2 regions of the Pseudoflavonifractor sp. HNCC25GI2 genome follow, and region 1 is predicted to be linked to the other one. Evidence: riboswitches for the same ligand, from Rfam matches in the RefSeq annotation. Region 1 holds a riboswitch; the other holds the start of a gene.
What was found. Region 1 has a riboswitch for tetrahydrofolate ahead of AC3YUO_RS07015 (folate family ECF transporter S component). Riboswitches for the same ligand answer to the same signal wherever they lie in the genome.
Positions count from the first base shown of each region.

Region 1 (3,394 bases):
GGCTTTCCGCCTGACCAAGGTAGCCACCGAGCGCATCGACATGAACAAGCACAAGGGTGAGCACAAGCGTATGGGTGCCACCGACGTTATCCCCTTCGTACCCCAGTCCAAGGACGTCACCGTTGAGGAGTGCGTGGAGCTGTCCAAGCGCGTGGCCCAGCGTATCTGGGACGAGCTGAAGGTTCCCTCCTTCCTGTATGAGGACTCCGCTACCCGTCCTGAGCGCCGCAACCTGGCTACCTGCCGCAAGGGCGAGTTCGAGGGCATGCCCGAGAAGCTGCTGCAGCCCGACTGGGCTCCCGACTACGGCGAGCGGAAGATTCACCCCACTGCCGGTATCACTGCCATCGGCGCCCGTATGCCCCTGGTTGCCTTCAACATCAACCTGGCCACTTCCGACGTCGAGGTCGCCAAGAAGATCGCCAAGGTCATCCGTGGTTCCTCCGGCGGCTTCCGCAGCTGCAAGGCCATGGGCTTCATGATGGAGGACCGCGGCATCGCCCAGGTTTCCATGAACATGGTCAACTATGAGGACACCCCCCTGTACGTTGTCTATGAGATGGTTAAGTCCCTGGCTGAGCGCTACGGCACCTACATCATCGACAGCGAGATCGTGGGTCTGACCCCCGCCAAGGCCATGATCGACTGCGCTGAGTTCTATCTGAAGGCCAAGGACTTCGATTGCCACAACCAGATCATGGAGTATCACCTCCTGGACATGAAGTAAGAAAAGACGGAAACGAAAAGGAGAAGAACGACATGAAGAAATTAGCCGAGCTGCAGACTGCTGAGTTTGTTGACCTGCTGGCCTCCGACGCTCCCGCTCCTGGCGGCGGCTCTGCCGCTGCTCTGGAGGGTGCCCTGGGCGCCGCCCTCACCGCCATGGTGTGTGGCCTGACCACTGTGGGCAAGAGCAAGGAGAAGTATGCCGAGTATCAGGAGTTCGTGATTGAGAGCCAGAAGAAGGCCACCGACCTGAAGGTACGCTTTGTGGACGTGATGGACCGCGACACCGAGGCTTTCAACGTGGTTTCCGCCGCCTTCGGTATGCCCAAGGCTACCGACGAGGAGAAGGCTGCCCGCTCCGCCGCCATCCAGAAGGGCCTGGAGGGCTGCACCGCCACTCCCTTTGAGATGATGGAGCTGGCCACCGAGACCCTGGAGCTGACCGCTTCCCTGCTGGGCAAGACCAACGACAGCGCCGCCAGCGACCTGGGCGTGTCCGCCCTGTCCCTGCGCGCCGCCATCCAGGGCGCCTGGCTGAACGTCCTCATCAACATCGGCTCCCTGAAGAACAAGGAGCTGGCCGAGGACTACCGCAAGAAGGGCGAGGCCATGCTGGCCAAGGCTCTGCCCCTGGCCGATCAGATTTACCAGAACGTTCTGGAGCAGATGTAATTTTTTCGGGGTGAGCGTCGGCAGGTCGCCTGTCGGCGCCGCCCCTTTTTTAATTGAATAAGAATTGACAGAGTAGATGCAGTGCGTTAAGTGCCATCGGATGGGAGGTTGCCGGTGGACGAAGGGACGAAAAGCCCGCGTTGCTGTGTCGCGTCCGCTGCCATGGGGAGCTTGCTCCTTTCATGGCAACACGCCATGAAAGGAGTATTTTTATGAAAAAAGTGAATAGTAAGGTCCTGTGTCAGATGGCCATTTTGACCGCGGTGTACGTGCTGCTGAGCATGACGCTGGTCATCCGCCTGGCAAACTGGAAGCTGACCTTTGTGGCTCTGCCCGTGGTGGTGGCCGTTCTGCTGCTGGGCACTGGGGGAGCCTGCGTGGTGGCCCTGGTGGGTGAATTCCTCAGCCAGCTGCTCACCATGGGTCTGATGCACACCACCATCATCTGGATCTGGCCTCCTATCGGCTGGGCCCTGGTGGTTGGTATTGTTGCGGGCCGCGTGAAGCGTCAGGGCGGACATCTGGAGGACAAAATTGGCCTTTGCTACGGCGCGTGCATTGGGGGTGCCCTGGTCAGCGGGTGCATGAATACCCTGGCCCTGTGGCTGGACAGCCTCATCAACCACTACTATACCTTTGCTATGGTTTTTGGAAGTGTGGTGTTCCGCCTGCCCAAGGATATTGTGGTCGCCCTGATTGTAGCCGCCCTCGCCATCCCCCTGATGAAGGTGCTGCGCCGGAATGGAATGGCCGTGAACTAAACGCTGAGGGAAGGAAGTCTTAATATGGAATGGACCCTGCTTACCCAAGAAGACTATATCACCACCAGCTGGTCGGGTGGAACCACCACCCAGCTGGCCATTGCGCCGGAGGGGGCGGTATACGCCGACCGGGATTTCCTGTGGCGCTTCAGCTCCGCCGGAGTGGATCTGGAGCACTCGGATTTCACCCCCCTGCCCGACTATAACCGCCTCATCGCCACCTTGAAGGGCGGCCTGGATATGAAGGTGGGGGAGGGGGAGCGCTTCTCCCTGGTGCCCTATCAGGTGTACTCCTTTGACGGCGGCGTGCCCGTGGAGTCCTGGGGCCGGTGCACCGATTTCAATCTGATGCTGCGCAAGGGCCAGTGCGAGGGTACCCTCCAGGCGCTGACGCTGGCGGCGGGAGCGGCCCTCAGCTGGACGGCTCCGGTTTCCGCGCCTCAGAGCTTTTCCAATCGCACCCTTGCCATCTACTGCGGCGAGGGCGAGGTAACCCTGCCCGAGGAAGGAAAGACCGTGAAGGCCGGCCAGTTCCTGCTGTGCCGCCAGGCGGAGGACAAGCCCGTCCGGCTGGAGAGCGCCCAGGGTGCTCAGCTGATGACGGCCGTGATCTATACCCGCTGAAGAGCGGGAAAGGGGAAAGGAGCGGAAAGCCCATGGCAAAGCTGTTGTCCGGCGTGCCGGTGAGCGAGGATCTCTGTACGCGAATTGCCCGGGGGGTAGCCCTGCTGCGGGAACGGGAGGTGACTCCCACCCTGGGGATTGTGCGGGTGGGCGCCCGACCCGCCGATGTGAGCTATGAGCGGGGCGCCACCAAGCGGGCCCAGGCCCTGGGGGTTGCGGTGTCCCGGACACTCCTCCCGGAGGACGTGAGCGCCCATGAGCTGACTCAGGTCCTGGAGGAGATCAACGGGAACAGCCGCATCCACGGCTGCCTGCTGTTCCGCCCCTTGCCTCCCCATCTGAATATTCCCGAGGTGCTGGGGATTCTGACCACGGAGAAGGACATTGACGCCATGACCGGCGCCTCCATGGGCGGGCTGGTGTTCCAGGGAATGGCGGGCTTCCCGCCCTGCACTGCCTCCGCCTGCCTGGAGCTTCTGCGCTACTACCAGGTGGCACTGAAGGGAAAAAATGTAGTCATTGTAGGCACGGGCGTCACCGTGGGGATGCCCACTGCCATTTTGCTGATGAATCAGGGGGCCACCGTGTCTGCCTGTAACATCTTCACCGAC
Region 1 covers NZ_JBYUOW010000004.1:84,395-87,788, forward strand. Annotated here, with positions in the region: gene ftcD (glutamate formimidoyltransferase) at 1-727, shown strand, start outside; gene AC3YUO_RS07010 (cyclodeaminase/cyclohydrolase family protein) at 760-1,398, shown strand; THF riboswitch at 1,465-1,560, shown strand; gene AC3YUO_RS07015 (folate family ECF transporter S component) at 1,611-2,159, shown strand; gene AC3YUO_RS07020 (HutD family protein) at 2,184-2,783, shown strand; gene AC3YUO_RS07025 (bifunctional 5,10-methylenetetrahydrofolate dehydrogenase/5,10-methenyltetrahydrofolate cyclohydrolase) at 2,816-3,394, shown strand, end outside.

Region 2 (3,394 bases), on a different contig from region 1:
ACAAGGAAAAGAATGTGTGGTGCGCCGAAGATATTGACCTGGGGCGGTTCTGGCGGTGGTTTGTGGACCTGTTCCAGAGCTGCGAAAAGAAATAAAAAAAGCGGCCCTGTCCTTCTTGGACAGGGCCGCTTGCTGGTTTCAGCGGGCCAGATGGGGGCGGAGAACCTCCAGCACCTGGTCGGCCTCCTGGGTGGTGTTGTAGCCGTGAATGCCCATGCGGATGAGGCCGCAGCGCAGGGAACAGGCGATGTCCCGGCCCCGCAGGTACTGGTAGGTCTGCTGGGGGTCGGGGGTGGAGAAGGAGACAATGGTGGAGCGGGTGTCATCCCGGAGGACACAGGGGGCCAGGTCGGCGCCCAGCTTTTTCAGCCCGTCAATGAGGTAGCCGCTCACCTGCCAGGCCTCCCGGCGGATGGCCTCAAAGCCCACCTGGTCCATCAGCTGCAGGGAGGCGTGGAGTCCGGCGATGCCCGGGGCGTTGGGCAGACCCAGCTCGAACCGGGCGGCGCCCTCCCGCCAGTCCAGGCAGTAGTCTACCGAGTCCACGTCAATTTTTACGCTGTCCGCCCCAGCGAAGGGGGGCTCCAGCTCCCGGGCCAGCTCCTCCCGGACATAGAGGAAGCCGGTGGAGAAGGGGCCCAGCAGCCACTTGGAGGCCAGGCCGGCCAGAAAGTCGATGTGGAAGCGCTTCACATCCATGGGCATGACGCCCAGGGACTGGGCACAGTCCACAATGAGGTAGGCCCCGTGGGCCTGACACCAGCTGCCGATGGCCTCCAGGTCGGTGGCAAAGCCGTCGGAAAATTCCACGCTGCTCACCGTTACCGCCCGGGTGCGGGCATCGGCGTACTGCTCCAGCCGGTCCACCGTCAGACCGCCCCCGTCGTTGGGGATAATCCGGGCCTCCACCCCCTTGGCTTTCTGCAGCCGCAGCCAGGGGTAGACATTGGAGGCAAACTCCCGGTCACACAGAATGACGTTGTCCCCCGCCTGGAGGGGCAGGGAATTGGCGGCGGAGTTGATGCCGTAGGCCACATTTTCCGTAAAAGCGATTTCCTCCGGCCGGCTGCCGATGAGCCGGGCCAGAAGCGCCTGACAGGCGGGGAAGAGCTCGGCGGCGTAGCGGTAGTACTTCATGGGCATGGCCTGCCGCAGCTCCATGCAGGCGTTCATGGCCGCAGTGACCTCCGGGGCCACCGGGCCCATGGAGGCGTTGTCAAAAAAGATGCCCTTCTCGGTGGTCTGGGAAAAGTGGCTGCGGAATGTGTCCAGTGCCATAGAAAAACCTTCTTTCTGCCCGCGGGCAAGGTGAATAAAAAACGGCCCGTCCCATGCCGGGGCACGGAACGGGCCGAAGGGGGAACAAAGCTTATTTGCCGGCCAGGCTGGGGGTGGCGCCGAAGAGCTTTCCGGCCACGGCCAGCACCCGGGGGGCCACCAGGCAGATGCAGATGATGCTCACCGGAGCCACCAGAACATTCTGGAACAGGCGGGTGGGCAGCAGCACCAGATAGGCCTTATTCATCAGCATGGTCAGCCAGTAGGTCTGGAGCAGCACGCTGCACAGCAGGGACTCGGTGATGACGCACAGGGTCACGCGGGGGATGGTGATGGGCTTGCGGTAGAGGAACAGGCCGTAGATGAGGCCGCTGAGGAAGGCGGTGGTGGCCATGGGGGGATAGTAGCCGTAGGGGCCCAGGGCGGCGATGAGGAAGTCGCCCATCACACCGGCGGCGGCGCCCCACAGGGGGCCGTAGAGCATGCCGGTAATGGACAGGGGCAGGAAAATAAAGCCGATGGTGACCAGGGGCAGCTTGATGGAAAAGAACATGCCGGCCACGACCTGGGCAGCCAGCAGCATGCCCATCATGGCAACTTTTTTGGTGGTGACGCTCATAAATGTACCCTCCGAATAAAAATTTGAATGATTGCGGGGAAGAAACGGGGAATAAGCGCTACCAAACGACAGGCATAAAAAAACCTCCCTTTTATGTAAGCGCAGCTACATAAAAAGAGGCGTCAAGCGGCAAATTCTTGTTATGTAGCAATGGGATGCGAACCTTGTATCGCTAGCTCAAAGCTATTCGTCCCACCGTCAACTCCCCGTTCGGCGGGCACTGGATACCAATGGGTATGATACGCACAAGGTCCTACTCTGCTAGTGATTTCAGGGCTCCGGCCCGAAATCGGCTACATTATATCATACCGCTGAAAAATTACAAGAGGGACGGAGAAAAAACGCAGGAATTAAATCGGAAGGGAGGCTGCACCTGCGGAAATAAGGGTAAGGCGGGGGTTTTTCTGCACAAAAAAAGGCGGCCTCTTTCGAGGCCGTCTTTTTTGCTTGTAAGCGGGGTTTGACAGGGGGCTCAGCCGTCCAGACGGCTGGCCACTTCCTCCAGATAGTTGTGCTCCACCTGCTCCAGCTTGCCGGCGTCGAAGGCGGCGGCCAGGCTGGGGTCGATGGGCAGACGGGCCAGCACCGGGGTCTCCAGCTGGGCGGCCACCTCGTCCAGGTGGCTCTCGCCGAAGATGGAGTGGCGGCTGCCGCAGTCGGGGCACTGGAAGTAGCTGTAATTCTCCACCAGACCCAGCACGGGGATGTTCATCATCCGGGCCATGTTCACCGCCTTGGTGACGATCATGGACACCAGGTCCTGGGGAGAGGTGACCACAATGACACCGTCCACCGGCAGGGACTGGAACACGGTGAGGGGCACGTCGCCCGTTCCCGGAGGCATATCCACGAACATGTAGTCCACGTCGCCCCACACCACGTCCTGCCAGAACTGGGTGACCACGCCGGCGATGACGGGGCCGCGCCAGATGACGGGGTCGGTCTCGTTGGCGGTGAGCAGGTTCAGGGACATGAGCTTGATGCCGCCAGCGGTGACGGCGGGGTCAATGCCCTCGTCGGTGCCGGTGGCCTTCTCATGGATGCCGAAGGCGGTGGGGATGGAGGGACCGGTGATGTCGGCGTCCAGAATGGCCACCTTGCGGCCCTTGCGGGCCATGGCCACCGCCAGAGAGGCGGTGACGGTGCTCTTGCCTACGCCGCCCTTGCCGCTGACCACGGCAATGACCCGGGTGATGGAGGACTTGGCATTGGCCGGGACGCGCATGTCCCGGGAGGAACAGTCAGCACTGCAGCTGGAACAGTTGTGGGTGCAGCTTTCAGACATGAAACAGGCATCTCCTTTATTCATTCCCGGAAAAACCGGGATCTTCTTACCAAACTATGAGTGTAGCGGTTTTTCCCCGCTCCGTCAAGGACTTTCCCTGCGCGGGGGACAAATTCAGCGCACCAGGGTATTTTCAGTGGGGATGTCCTCCCGCCCCTCCTGAACGGAGAAGTAGTAGGAAAAGATCTCCGCCGCCATGGCGCCCAGCTCAG
Region 2 covers NZ_JBYUOW010000007.1:99,961-103,354, forward strand. Annotated here, with positions in the region: gene AC3YUO_RS10070 (nucleoside hydrolase) at 1-95, shown strand, start outside; gene AC3YUO_RS10075 (aminotransferase class V-fold PLP-dependent enzyme) at 139-1,278, opposite strand; gene AC3YUO_RS10080 (folate family ECF transporter S component) at 1,370-1,897, opposite strand; THF riboswitch at 2,044-2,160, opposite strand; gene AC3YUO_RS10085 (P-loop NTPase) at 2,370-3,182, opposite strand; gene AC3YUO_RS10090 (penicillin-binding transpeptidase domain-containing protein) at 3,297-3,394, opposite strand, start outside.
Region 2: another riboswitch for tetrahydrofolate. It lies ahead of AC3YUO_RS10080 (folate family ECF transporter S component); the one in region 1 lies ahead of AC3YUO_RS07015 (folate family ECF transporter S component).